4 regions of the Hoeflea sp. EC-HK425 genome follow, and region 2 is predicted to be linked to each of the others. Evidence: predicted binding sites of a transcription regulator. Region 2 holds the regulator's gene; each other region holds the start of a gene.
What was found. Region 2 encodes LexA, which represses DNA repair genes until DNA is damaged. Its sites were predicted from a motif close to TGTTCNNNNTGTGTTCNG; they were not measured.
Positions count from the first base shown of each region.

Region 1: the regulator LexA is predicted to act here: its motif matches at 1,456-1,473, upstream of SPHINGO391_RS15390 (PA0069 family radical SAM protein).
Region 3: the regulator LexA is predicted to act here: its motif matches at 1,124-1,141, upstream of rmuC (DNA recombination protein RmuC).
Region 4: the regulator LexA is predicted to act here: its motif matches at 2,020-2,037, upstream of radA (DNA repair protein RadA).

Region 1 is NZ_LR701572.1:2,604,373-2,607,580, forward strand. It holds gene SPHINGO391_RS15380 (4-(cytidine 5'-diphospho)-2-C-methyl-D-erythritol kinase) at 1-841, shown strand, start outside; gene SPHINGO391_RS15385 (glycosyl transferase) at 856-1,323, opposite strand; gene SPHINGO391_RS15390 (PA0069 family radical SAM protein) at 1,546-2,703, shown strand; gene SPHINGO391_RS15395 (ribonuclease HII) at 2,909-3,208, shown strand, end outside.
Region 2 is NZ_LR701572.1:1,745,781-1,748,988, forward strand. It holds gene SPHINGO391_RS11055 (helix-turn-helix domain-containing protein) at 1-603, shown strand, start outside; gene lexA (transcriptional repressor LexA) at 956-1,672, shown strand; gene SPHINGO391_RS11065 (ComEC/Rec2 family competence protein) at 1,801-3,208, opposite strand, start outside.
Region 3 is NZ_LR701572.1:3,810,809-3,814,016, forward strand. It holds gene fmt (methionyl-tRNA formyltransferase) at 1-476, opposite strand, end outside; gene def (peptide deformylase) at 543-1,061, opposite strand; gene rmuC (DNA recombination protein RmuC) at 1,174-2,457, shown strand; gene SPHINGO391_RS20965 (ribokinase) at 2,560-3,208, shown strand, end outside.
Region 4 is NZ_LR701572.1:882,475-885,682, reverse strand. It holds gene SPHINGO391_RS06950 (replicative DNA helicase) at 1-793, shown strand, start outside; gene alr (alanine racemase) at 860-1,936, shown strand; gene radA (DNA repair protein RadA) at 2,087-3,208, shown strand, end outside.

The DNA of each region.
Region 1 (3,208 bases), 860 kb from region 2:
GCTTCATGTCACGGGACGGCGCGCCGACGGCTTCCATCTGATCGAAAGCCTTGTGGTGTTTACCGAACTGGGCGACCGAGTTTCGATTGAAACGTCCAGCAGCGATGTTTTCAGGCTCGAAGGCCAGGAGTCACAGGTTCTTGCAGGCGAGGATGCCGGCAACAACCTGGTTGTACGGGCCCGCGACATGTTGCGGGCTGACGCGATGCGATCGGCGCGGGACCTCTCTCCTGTCCAAATCTGTCTCGACAAGCGGCTTCCGGTCGCCTCCGGAATTGGAGGCGGCTCGGCCGATGCGGCCGCGGCCCTGAAGCTTCTCTGCCAGCACTGGGACTATCATCCCGGCGCTGAGACCCTTTCGCGGATCGCGCTCGATCTGGGTGCGGATGTCCCCATGTGCCTTGACGGACGTCCGCTGATTGCCCGCGGCATCGGTGAAGCACTGACGCCGGTTGAGCTTGGCTTCCCGCTCGACATGGTGATCGTCAATCCGCGCGTCGGTGTGTCGACACCCAAGGTGTTCCAGGCGCTTGAATGCCGGGAGAACCCGCCGCTGCCGCAGCCGCAAGGGCTTGGCGACAGGGAACAGTTCATCGCCTGGTTGCGGCAGGCGAGAAACGACCTCCAGCCGGCAGCGCAACGGATGGTGCCGGAAATTTCCCAATGCCTTTCGGCGCTCGGGACCGCAGGTGCGCGGATGGCGCGCATGTCAGGCTCGGGAGCGAGCTGTTTCGGGCTCTTTGCCGATGCCGCGGAAGCACTGGCGGCTGCGCAGAAACTGAAGCAGGACCAGCCGGACTGGTTCATCGCCGCCACAAGGACGCTCACGGCGACCCGATAAGTCCATATCGCGGGTCAGCGCAGGGCGAGGACAGAGGCTGGAACGATCTCGCATTTCAGACGGGTCATCGCCAGCCCGCGCCCAAGGCTTTCCAGCGAATGGCCTGATTTCGCATTGGCGATCGCCTGCCGCTTCGGGATCAGCACGCCGTGCTCGAGAGCCGAAACGCGGCGGCGGAACCGCTGAAAGAACGGCAGCCGGTATTCCCGCGAGGGCCGCATCCGGGCGGACATGGTGCCCGCAACCATGTGCTGGCCAAGATGATCGACCCAGCCAAGAAGCGGCCTGGCGCCGGGCTCAATCAGCAACAACCAGTCCCCGCGCGCGGATCGCACGACATCACGCAGATCCGGATCTTCCAGAAACCGGCAGCCGGCGGCATCGGCCAGCAAGGCTGTGCCGTCCCGGGAGCCGCGATCGAGAATCACGACCTCGGCAACAATGCCCTCAACCGCGCCTTGAACCAGAGACGCCAGGGTCACGGCAAGTGCTTGTTCCTGGTCTTTGCATTCAATCAAAACACTGATCATGACGCCTTTTACTGCATGCGCGGTGGATATGCCAGATGAGGCTCTCCCGGGTTTTCCCGGACATTCGTAGGTGTTTCTCCTTTTTGTTCTTGCTTCGTTCCCCTCCATGCGTTAGGAATATAATCATGAACAGCGGCCGATGACCAACTCGAACCCGGCGCTGATGGAGGTTTCATGCCGAACCTTGCAACACTGAAACAGACTGCCCTTGCACCCGGCCTGGGATCGGCCGAGGCCGATGCGCTGATGGCTGCGAGTGGCATTCGGGTCGCCGACGACCGCGTGCGTGGCCGCGGTGCCGGGCTGAACATGTCAGGCCGCTTCGAGATCAATACACGGGAAGTCTTTGACGACGGCTGGAGCAGCATCGAGGAGCTGGCCCCGTTCAAGACCGAGGTACAGATCGAGAAACCGCGCACTATCATTACCCGCAACCAGTCACCCGACCTGTCATTCGACCGCTCGATCAATCCCTATCGCGGCTGCGAACACGGCTGTGTCTACTGCTTCGCCCGACCGACCCATGCCTATATGGGGCTGTCGGCGGGTGTGGATTTCGAGGCCCGGCTGTTTGCCAAGCCTGATGCGCCGCGGCTGCTTGAACGCGAGTTGTCCCGCCCGGGCTACAAGGTCCAGCCGATCGCCATCGGCACCAATACCGACCCCTACCAGCCTGTCGAAAAGAAATGGCGCATCATGCGGCAATTGCTCGAGGTGCTGGAGGCAGCCGGGCACCCGGTCGGCATCGTCACCAAGTCGGCGCTGGTGATGCGCGATATTGACGTGTTGTCACGCATGGCCTCGAAGGGACTGGCCCGGGTGGCGCTCTCGGTCACCACGCTCGATCGCAAGCTGGCGCGCACCATGGAACCGCGGGCAGCCACACCGGAACGGCGACTTGAAGCCATCAGGGCCCTTTCGGGTGCCGGCATCCCGGTTTCGGTGATGGTGGCGCCGGTCATTCCCGGTCTCAATGATCACGAGATCGAGCGGATACTCGATTCGGTAAAGGCTGCAGGCGCGGATGCTGCGGGTTACGTCATGCTGCGTCTGCCGATCGAGGTGAGTCCCTTGTTCAGGGACTGGCTGCTCAGGCACTACCCCGATCGCTACCGGCATGTGATGTCGCTGGTTCGCTCGATGCGCGGCGGCAAGGATTATGACGCCGAGTTCGGCAAGCGGATGCGCGGGACCGGACCCTATGCGTGGCAGATCGCCCGCCGCTTCGACCTGACCGCCAAACGGCTTGGGCTCAATGCGAGAAAAACGCCGTTGCGGACCGATCACTTCGTGCCGCCTCATGGAGAGGGCGTGCAGCTGAGCCTGCTGTAGGGCGGAAGCAACCACGGCTTCAAGCACCTCAAGTAGTGGGTGTCTTGGCAAGTATCGCTGCGCCACCGGCAGATCATGCCTTTGGCGCAGCCGGAAATCCGGACCGTGACCCGCCCCATATCGCGGTCCGGCGCTCGTGCGGCATCCCGTCCCCAGCCGCCGGGCCTTGCAGAGGATCGGGCGGGTGTGCGAGCTTCGCCGCAATATGGCTCGCACCCCGCCCGATTCGCTGTTTCCAGACTATCCCGCGATACCCGATTATCGCTTCGAGCAGCATGCCATGCAGAACGGTTTACCCGTTGTCGCCGGTGTCGATGAAGCCGGACGCGGCCCGCTCGCGGGGCCGGTGGTGGCCGCGGCAGTCATTCTCGATCCTGATTGCATCCCCGAAGGCCTCGACGATTCCAAGGCGCTGAGCAAGGCACGACGTGATTTCCTGTTCGACACCATTCTGGCTACATCGCTGGTGGCTGTCGCAAGTGCCTCGGCGCGCGAAATAGAAGCC
Region 2 (3,208 bases):
AGCACGCGCGACTACTTTCCCACCCCGAAGCTTACCGCTCTGGGGGACTGGATTCCGCGCGTCATGTTCGGCTCCGGACAGATGATCGATGCGCTCAACGACCTGCATGCGGCGACCGGCGAAGGCGTGTTCCTGGGAACCAAGAACGACATCTACCTGCAATATACCCGGACGAAGGAGTCCATTCACGCGCTGCGCTTTCACATCGACGAAGGCTTCATGCGGCCGATCACGCTCTCGGCTGCGGGATGGATCCTGCTCTCCACGCTGCCCGAGGACAAGATCGACAACATCGTCCGGCGGGCCAACATCGCCACGCAGAACCCGAACGAGCGCACAGACACCAAGACAATACTGGCGCGGATCAAGGAGATCCACGAGAACGGCTTTGCCTATGCGGAGAACATGCCGCTTGAAGGCGGCTCCACCCTGGCACTGAGGCTTCCGGCCGAACTGCAAGGACAGCCAGTGGCGCTGGCACTGGGCGGCGTCACCGACCGGTTCAAGAAGAATTTTACGGAGTACAAGAAAGCACTCTTCGCCGCAGCGGAAGCGGTCAAGCAGGACAATGACTTCGACCTGCCGGTCCGCATCAGCCTTTGAACAGAGCATCTTAACCGAGTGGCAGGCAGGTGGATGGACCCTCGCCCAGTGATTCGGCTTATCCTGTGTTCCAAACAACCCACATCGGACCAGGCATTTCCTGTTCGCCCCGGACCGGACAAGCCACCCGCGCCTTGCCTACAGGCACAATACATAAACATTTCAATGATTTAGGCAGAAGATCAGTGCCCGTGAGCTTTCAACGGCCATGTTCCGCACCCGTTTATGGTTCGCGCCGCCAATGTTCCTTCATTGTTTCTTTACCCCTTGCGGAACACATATGGAACATGGTACCCAAGTTCTGGTTTTGTTTCATTCCGGCAATCGGGCCGGACCCCGGGGTAAAATGCCAATGTTGACGCGCAAACAGCACGAACTTCTGCTCTTCATCAATGAACGCATGAAGGAAAGCGGCATTCCGCCATCGTTTGACGAAATGAAGGATGCGCTCGACCTGGCATCGAAGTCCGGCATCCACCGTCTGATAACGGCGCTGGAAGAGCGCGGTTTCATTCGGCGGCTTCCAAACCGCGCCCGTGCGCTTGAGGTGATCAAGCTTCCCGACAGCTACCAGGCCAACCTGCAGCCACGCCGCGGATTTTCTCCGAGCGTGATCGAAGGCAGTCTGGGCAAACAGCCAGAGCCGGCACGACGGGCGGAACCTGCCAATGACGAGGCTTCGCACGTGGCGGAAGTGCCAATGATGGGCCGCATCGCAGCAGGCGTGCCGATTTCGGCGATCCAGAACATTACCCACAACATCACCGTTCCTGCCGAGATGATCGGCCCCGGAGACCATTACGCGCTCGAGGTAAAGGGCGATTCAATGATCGATGCCGGGATCTTTGACGGTGACACCGTGGTGATCCGCAACATGTCGACCGCCAATCCGGGCGACATCATCGTGGCGCTGGTCGATGACGAGGAAGCAACACTGAAGCGCTTCCGGCGCAAAGGTGCATCGATCGCGCTCGAGGCGGCGAACCCGGCCTATGAAACCCGAATCTTCGGGCCCGACCGGGTGAAGGTGCAAGGCAAGCTGGTCGGCCTTATCCGGCGCTATCACTGAAGCGCGTAGCCTTCACAGTGCCGGAAGTATGATCTCTGCCCGCAGTCCTTGAATGGTCGCTTGAGACACCGTGCCGTGTATTGCATCCCCTGATGAATGTATGGGCGAAATGATCGCTGGCAGTGTGGTCAATTTGGCAAATCGAACGTGTCCGTGCGCCAATCATAGTAACGCTGGATCGTCCACGGTCGAGTGATGCCCTGCAGGGCCGCCCTGATTTGAATGTTCTGCCTGGTTTCCGGATCGGGGTTCGGACCGCTTTGCGACAGAAATGACCGGGGTGGCTCCTCGAGTATTATTGCCAGCGCCCCGGAGCGGCGCAGTGTTCGCGACGTGATCAGTGTGGCGCCCGACCGGCAGCTGCCGAGATAGACGGGAACAGCCACGATCACCAGATCGGCCCGGTCACAGGCGGCGCCGATCAAGTCCGCTTTATCGATGGCGATGATGGCAAGCTGCTTGTGGACTGCGGCACAGAGGCCGCGGCCGGCGCAGTGAAACCGGGAAGGTTCGCGAACCGCCGACGCAAGCAGCCGGTCAAGGATATCCGGGGCCGGTTCATCCGACGTGGATTTTTTGACGGTTTCGGCAGGTAGCGGTGGCAAATGTGGCATCCCCCGGAGCGCAGTCTGCCACTGGCGAAAGATGAAGGCCGATGGCCTGGCTGCATTGCTGGCAAGGCTACCCCCGGTTTTCAGCCCGACAAGTCTGCCATCCTCGCTGACCAGCAGATCCGGTTCAGCCTGCCTGAATGGCGGCATCACCAATGTGAGACCGAGGCAGATCAGGGCCAGCCCGAAGAGACGCAGCCAGCTTGTCAGAAACACCAGCAGCACAAAGCCTGTTCCCGCAATCAGCGTGGCCTCGACCGGGATCTGCCCGACACTGACATCGCCACCAAGATCATTGACGAAGTTGGCTGCCGCAATCACAGCTTCGAGCCCCTGCCCCATCAGCTTGAGCGGCCAGGCCTCCAAACCGAACGGCATCACGAGCATGGCAAGAAGCCCGGCAGGCATGACAATGAATGTCACCAATGGCATCGCCAGAAGATTGGCAAGCAATCCGTTGCCCGCCACCCGGTGAAAATGATGTGCGGAGAACAGACCGGTGGCGAGACCCGCGACCAGCGATGTGATGGCAAGGCCAAGCATTGCCTTTGCGACAAGACCCGGCAGGCTGCGCAGTCCCGGCCGCCTGGCCTGAGCCACCTCGCGGGCGGCGGTGTTACGGGGCCGACGGGCAATGGCGGCATAGGCGGATATCAGCGCCGCGGTTGCGGCAAACGACATCTGGAAGCCCGGGCCAACGACTGCGGAGGGTGAGATCAGGATGATCACGATTGCCGCAAGCGCGACATTGCGCATCGTCAGCGCCGGCCGGTCGGCCAATACGGCCACAAGCATCACGGTTAGCATCACCCAGGCCCGCTGCGTCGAGACGCTGCCGCCCGATATCATCAGATAGGCCGTGGCGGTCATCAGCGCACCGATCGCCGCAATTTTCTTGACCGGCAATGCCTCCACCAGGGCCGGA
Region 3 (3,208 bases), 2.1 Mb from region 2:
CAGGGCGTGATGGCGACGGTTTCTGTCAGCGCCACCGGACCGGTGTCCAATCCCTCGTCCATCTTCATGATCATCACGCCGGTCTCGGTGTCGCCCGCGATGATGGCGCGCTGGATCGGGGCTGCACCGCGCCAGCGCGGCAACAGCGAGGCGTGGCCGTTCCAGGCGCCCAGCCGGGGCGCATCGAGGATTGCTTTGGGCAGGATCAGACCGTAGGCGACGACCACCGCCGCGTCGGCTTCAAGCGCCCGAAACGCCGCCTGCTCCTGTTCGTTCCGGAGGCTCTTTGGGGTGAACACAGGAATGCCCAGCCGCTCTGCGATGCGGTGAACCGGTGACGGAAGCACTTCAAGCCCGCGGCGGCCGGCCGGGCGCGGCGGCTGGGAGTAGACCGCAACGATCTCGTGGCCAGCCTGATGCAGCGCCTCAAGTGTAGGCGCCGCGTAGTCCGGCGTTCCCATGAAGATGATGCGCATGGCGGTTCCTCAAAACACGGTCGCGGCAGGCGAACAGCCGCCAAACGGCAAATTCCAAGCCTGGTCTCAGGCGGTGACGCGCTGCTTGGCGAGCTTTGTGAACTTGCGCACCACCATGTCCCGCTTGAGCTTGGAGATGTGGTCGATGAACAGGACGCCGTTCAAATGGTCCATCTCGTGCTGCAGGCAGGTGGCGAGCAGGCCGTCGGCCTCGGTCACCTGTTCCTTGCCGGCACGGTCGAGATGCCTGACGGTAATCGTGGCGGGACGCTCGACCTCGGCATAGTAGTCGGGGATCGAAAGGCAGCCCTCTTCGTAGACGCTGGTCTCGTCGCCGGTCGCCACCAGTTCGGGGTTGATGAAGACCTGCGGATCGGGCTCTTCGTCCTTGCCGGCAACATCGATCACAAGCAGCCGCCGCGGCACGCCGACCTGTATCGCCGCCAGGCCGATGCCCGGCGCGTCGTACATGGTTTCGAGCATGTCATCGATGAAACTGTTCATTTCCGAATCGACACGCTCCACCGCCAGACTTTGCTGGCGGAGGACTGGGTCGGGCAGGTAGATGATCGGCTTGATGGTCATGGCGCTGAAATAGTCATTGATCCGCGCGGCGTCAATCTGTGACCGACATCGCCCCAACACAATGTTCCCGTTTTGATCTGACAAAGGGCGGAGAATCAGCTAGGCCATGTCGATGCAGACTGGCACCACGCTGTTTTCAACCCCGCTTCTCGAGCTCAACGGCCACATGGTCACGCTGGGCGAAACCCTGCTTGGCGCGCTGGCAGCGCTCATGCTGATTGCGATCTGGATCGGTGTCAGCCTGGCGCGCACCAGCCGGAGACGAGCCACGGCAGAGGCCGATGCCGCGGAGCGAACAGCTCAGGCCGAAGCACGGCTCGCCGAGATCCTTAAGGCGCAATCGGAAATGCAGGGCCGCATGGGCGCCATGGCCGAGCTGTTTGGTGCGCGGCAGGCCGAACTCAATCAATCCATCGGCCAGCGTATCGACGGCATGACCCAACGGCTTGGATCCTCGATCACCGAGCAGACCAGGTCGACGCACGAAAACCTGTCGAAACTGCAAGAGCGGCTGGCGGTGATCGATACGGCGCAGAACAACATCCAGTCGCTGGCGCGCGATGTGGTCGGGCTTCAGGCGATCCTGTCGAACAAGCAGACCCGAGGTGCTTTCGGCCAGTCGCGGATGGAAACGATCATCCAGGACGGGCTGCCTATGGGGGCGTTCCGGTTTCAGCCGACGCTGACGAACGGGATGCGGCCCGACTGCACCATCGCCATGCCGAATGGTGCGCCGGACCTTGTCATCGATGCAAAGTTTCCGCTGGAAGCCTGGAACGCGATGCGCGAGGCGGAGGCCGAAGGTAGCGGCGAGCAGGCGGCACAAAGTGCACAGCAACGCTTTCGCCGGGACATCGAGGTCCATATCCGCGACATTTCGGACAAGTACCTGATTGCCGGTGAAACCCAGGACACGGCGTTCCTGTTCGTGCCCTCGGAATCGATCTTCGCGGAGATCCATGAGAGGTTCGAGGCGATCGTTCACAAGGCGCAGCGCTCACGGGTGGTGATCGTCTCGCCGTCGCTGCTGATGCTGTCGATCCAGGTGATCCAGGCGCTGCTCAAGGACGCACGGATGCGCGAACAGGCGCACCTGATCCAGGGCGAAGTGATCCGGCTGATGGAGGATGTCTCGCGGCTCGATGACCGAGTGCGCAAGCTGCAGGCGCATTTCTCGATGGCGCAGAAGGATGTCGACCTGATCCTGACCTCCTCTGACAAGTTGACCAGGCGCGGCGCAAAGATCGAGGCGCTGGAATTTGCGCAACTGAGCGAGGGGACGGCAGCAGCGCCTGCTCCGGAACAGACCACGACCGACGCCGGGTCACGCGAGAGCCCGAAATTCGAACCGCGCTCCTCAACGCTCAAACTGCGTGTTGTCGATGAAGACGACTGACCCCTTTTCTCCACACCGATAAGCTGACAGAAAGCTTGCGACACGATTGCGAGCGCAGCCCGGTTGCCACATGGCGGATGCGGGCAAGCAAGGGAGGCCGCCATGATCACCGTCATCGGATCAGTCAACATGGACCTGATCGCCACCACGCCGAGACTTCCTGAACCGGGCGAGACCGTCTCCGGCACGGATTTCACCACGGCGCAGGGCGGCAAGGGCGCCAACCAGGCGCTGGCGGCGCAACGGGCCGGCGCAACGGTGAAGATGTGTGGCGCAGTCGGCAATGATAGCTTCGCCACCGAAGCGCTCGCCCTGCTTGAAGACGCCGGCTCGGACCTCGGCCGCGTCCGCCACATCGAAGGCCCCACGGGCACCGCGCTGATCCTTGTTGGTGGTGATGGCGAGAACATGATCGCCGTCATTCCCGGCGCCAACGGCCATGTGACGGCTGAGGACGCCGACCAGGCGGTAGCGGCGATGGCGGCGAGCGACACGCTGGTCCTGCAAATGGAGATCCCGGCGGCGGCGATAGAGGCGGCGCTGAAGGCCGCAAAGACCAAGGGCGTCAGAAGCATCCTCAACATCGCGCCGCTAACCGATGCGGTCGAACGGCTTGCGCCGCTTGCCGACATCGTCATCGCCAACGAGACCGAATTCAGCCGGCTGTCCGGCCGTCCGGCGGAAACGCTCGCTCTGGCGCGCGACGAAGTCGAGGCGTTGCATGCCAGAACCGGTCAATGCCTGATCGTCA
Region 4 (3,208 bases), 860 kb from region 2:
CTATGAGGGCGAAGTGCAGGCCGATGGCTCGATGAAGGCCAAGAACGGCGGCGTCGTCGGCTTCTACTCGCTTGAAATGTCGTCCGAGCAGCTCGCCACCCGTATCATTTCCGAGCAGACCGAAATCTCGTCTTCGAAGATCCGCCGCGGCGAGATCTCCGAGGCAGATTTCGAGAAGCTCGTCGGGTGCTCTCAGATGATGCAGAAGATCCCGCTCTACATCGACCAGACCGGTGGTATCTCCATCGCCCAGCTTTCGGCCCGTGCCCGACGGCTCAAGCGCCAGCGCGGCCTCGATGTTCTGGTCATCGACTACATCCAGCTGATGACCGGATCGGGCAAATCCTCCGACAACCGCGTGCAGGAAATCACCCAGATCACCACCGGCCTGAAAGCGCTTGGCAAGGAACTGAACGTTCCGATCATCGCCCTGTCCCAGCTGTCGCGTCAGGTGGAGAACCGCGAGGACAAGCGGCCGCAGCTCTCCGACTTGCGCGAGTCGGGTTCGATCGAGCAGGATGCCGACGTCGTGCTGTTCGTCTATCGCGAGGAATATTACACCAAGAACAGCGAGCCGCGCCGGAGCCAGGACGAGGTCGTCGCCGACATCAAGACACCGGAATACCTCGCCTGGGAAGAAAAGATGATGAAGGTCAAGGGCACCGCCGACGTCATCATCGCCAAGCAGCGCCACGGCCCGACCGGCACCGTGCAGCTGGGCTTCCAGGCCGAGTTCACCCGCTTTGCCGACCTGGCCGACAATTCCTACGCCCAGTTCATCCACGACGAATAGGCCAAGGTCTTGGCATCAATCCCGACCACGCAGGACCATGGTCCAACTTCCCCAGCCACGGTGAGGATGGCTGTGGATCTGGGGGCGCTGGCGGAAAACTGGCGGACCATGCGCAAGCTGTCGGGCAACGCCCGTTGCGGCGCGGCCGTCAAGGCCGACGCCTATGGCACCGGCGCCGGTCATGCAGCGCCCAGACTGGCGCGCGAGGGCTGCCGGGATTTCTTCGTCGCCGATGCCAACGAGGGCGCGCGGCTGCGACCGCTGCTGCCGGATGCAAAAATTCATGTTCTGAACGGCGTCTTCGAAGGCTCTTTCGCACAAACGCTGGCGCACGACCTGATCCCGGTGATCAACTCGCCGGAACAGGCGGCATTCTGGTGCGGCAATGCAGACGGCCGGCCCTATGCGCTGCACATCGACACCGGCATGAACCGCCTCGGGCTGACGCCTGAACAGGCAGTGCGCCATTCCGAAAGCAGCGCTCCCGCCCCCTGCCTGGTGATGAGCCATTTCGCCTGCGCCGACGAACCCGCGCATCCGCTCAATGCCCGCCAGATGCGAATGTTCTCGGGGCTGCGCGACTGCTTTCCAGCAGCGGAAATGAGCCTCGCCAATTCCGCGGGCATCTACCTTGGTCCCGGCGCCCATCACGACCTCACCCGGCCTGGCATCGCGCTTTATGGCGGCGAAGCAGGCACCGGCGCTGTGACACCGATGCGCCCGGTTATAACGGCGGAAGCACGAATTCTGATGGTGAGGCAGGCAAAGGCCGGTGAGACTGTCAGCTATGGCGCCGCCCATACGCTCGCACGAGACAGCCGCATCGCGGTCTGTGGCGCGGGCTATGCCGACGGGTTTCACCGCTCGGCGTCCGGGGCCGGCGTGCCGCTCCGTTCCGCCGTCGCCCAGGGCGCATTCGGCGCGTTTGATGGCAACCGCGTCCCGGTGATCGGCAAGATCACCATGGACCTGACCATGTTCGATGTCACCGATCTGCCCGAAGCCGCCGTCAACGCCGGCGACTGGATAGAGCTCATGGGCCCCACAATCACGCTGCAGGACGCCGCGACCGCCGCCGGAACCGTCAGCTACGAATTGCTGACCAGCCTTGGCCAGCGCTACACGCGCAGGCATCACGACTGAACAGCGAGCGCGAGCCATGCATTGCGCCAGGGTCCGCAGAACTGAATTGACACCCGAACTGTTGCGTGAATCGCAAGAGAGAAAAGAACAAACGGTGGACAAAACGTCCGCTTCCTGACAAACCGGCTAAAACAGAGAGGTATCCGACCCTTGGCCAAGACCCGCGTTCAATTCGTCTGTCAGTCCTGCGGCACCATCCATTCCCGCTGGGCGGGCAAGTGTGACGGCTGCGGCGAATGGAACACCATTGTTGAGGACGACCCGACCGGCGGCATCGGTGGCGGCCCCGGCACGGCAGCCCGCAAGGGCCGACCGGTGGCGCTCGCCAGTCTGGCCGGCGAGATCGAGGAAGCGCCGCGCATTTCGACCCGGGTCAGCGAACTCGACCGCGTCACCGGCGGCGGTTTTGTCCGCGGATCGGCAGTACTCGTTGGAGGAGACCCGGGCATCGGCAAGTCGACGCTGCTGATGCAGGCCGCGGCAGCGCTGGCAAGACAGGGCCACCGCGTGATCTATGTCTCGGGCGAAGAAGCGGTCGCACAGGTGCGATTGAGGGCCCAACGCCTGGGCGCAGCGGATTCGGGCGTGCTTCTGGCGGCTGAAACCAATGTCGAGGATATCCTGGCGACGCTGGCCGAAGGTAAGCGCCCGGATTTCGTCATTATCGATTCGATCCAGACCCTGTGGAGCGATCTTGCAGGCTCGGCGCCAGGAACCGTCACCCAGGTGCGCACCGGCGTGCATGCGATGGTACGCTATGCCAAGCAGACCGGGGCCGCCATGGTGCTGGTCGGCCACGTCACCAAGGACGGGCAGATCGCCGGTCCCCGCGTGGTCGAGCACATGGTCGATGCGGTGCTTTATTTCGAAGGCGACCGCGGTCATCACTACCGGATTCTCAGAACCGTCAAGAATCGCTTTGGCGCCACCGACGAGATCGGCGTCTTCGAAATGTCCGACAAGGGCCTGCGCGAAGTCGCCAATCCGTCCGAGCTGTTCCTCGGAGAACGCAATGCCAAGGCCCCGGGGGCCGCGGTGTTCGCCGGCATCGAGGGCACCCGCCCTGTGCTGGTCGAGGTCCAGGCGCTGGTGGCTCCCTCAAGCCTGGGCACGCCGCGCCGCGCCGTGATCGGCTGGGATTCGGCGCGGCTGTCGATGATCCTCGCGGTGCTCGAGGCCCATTGCGGGGTGCGGCTCGGAAGCCACGATGTCTACCTCAACATTGCCGGCGGCTACCGCATTGCAGAACCGGCGGCCGATTTGGCTGTGGCT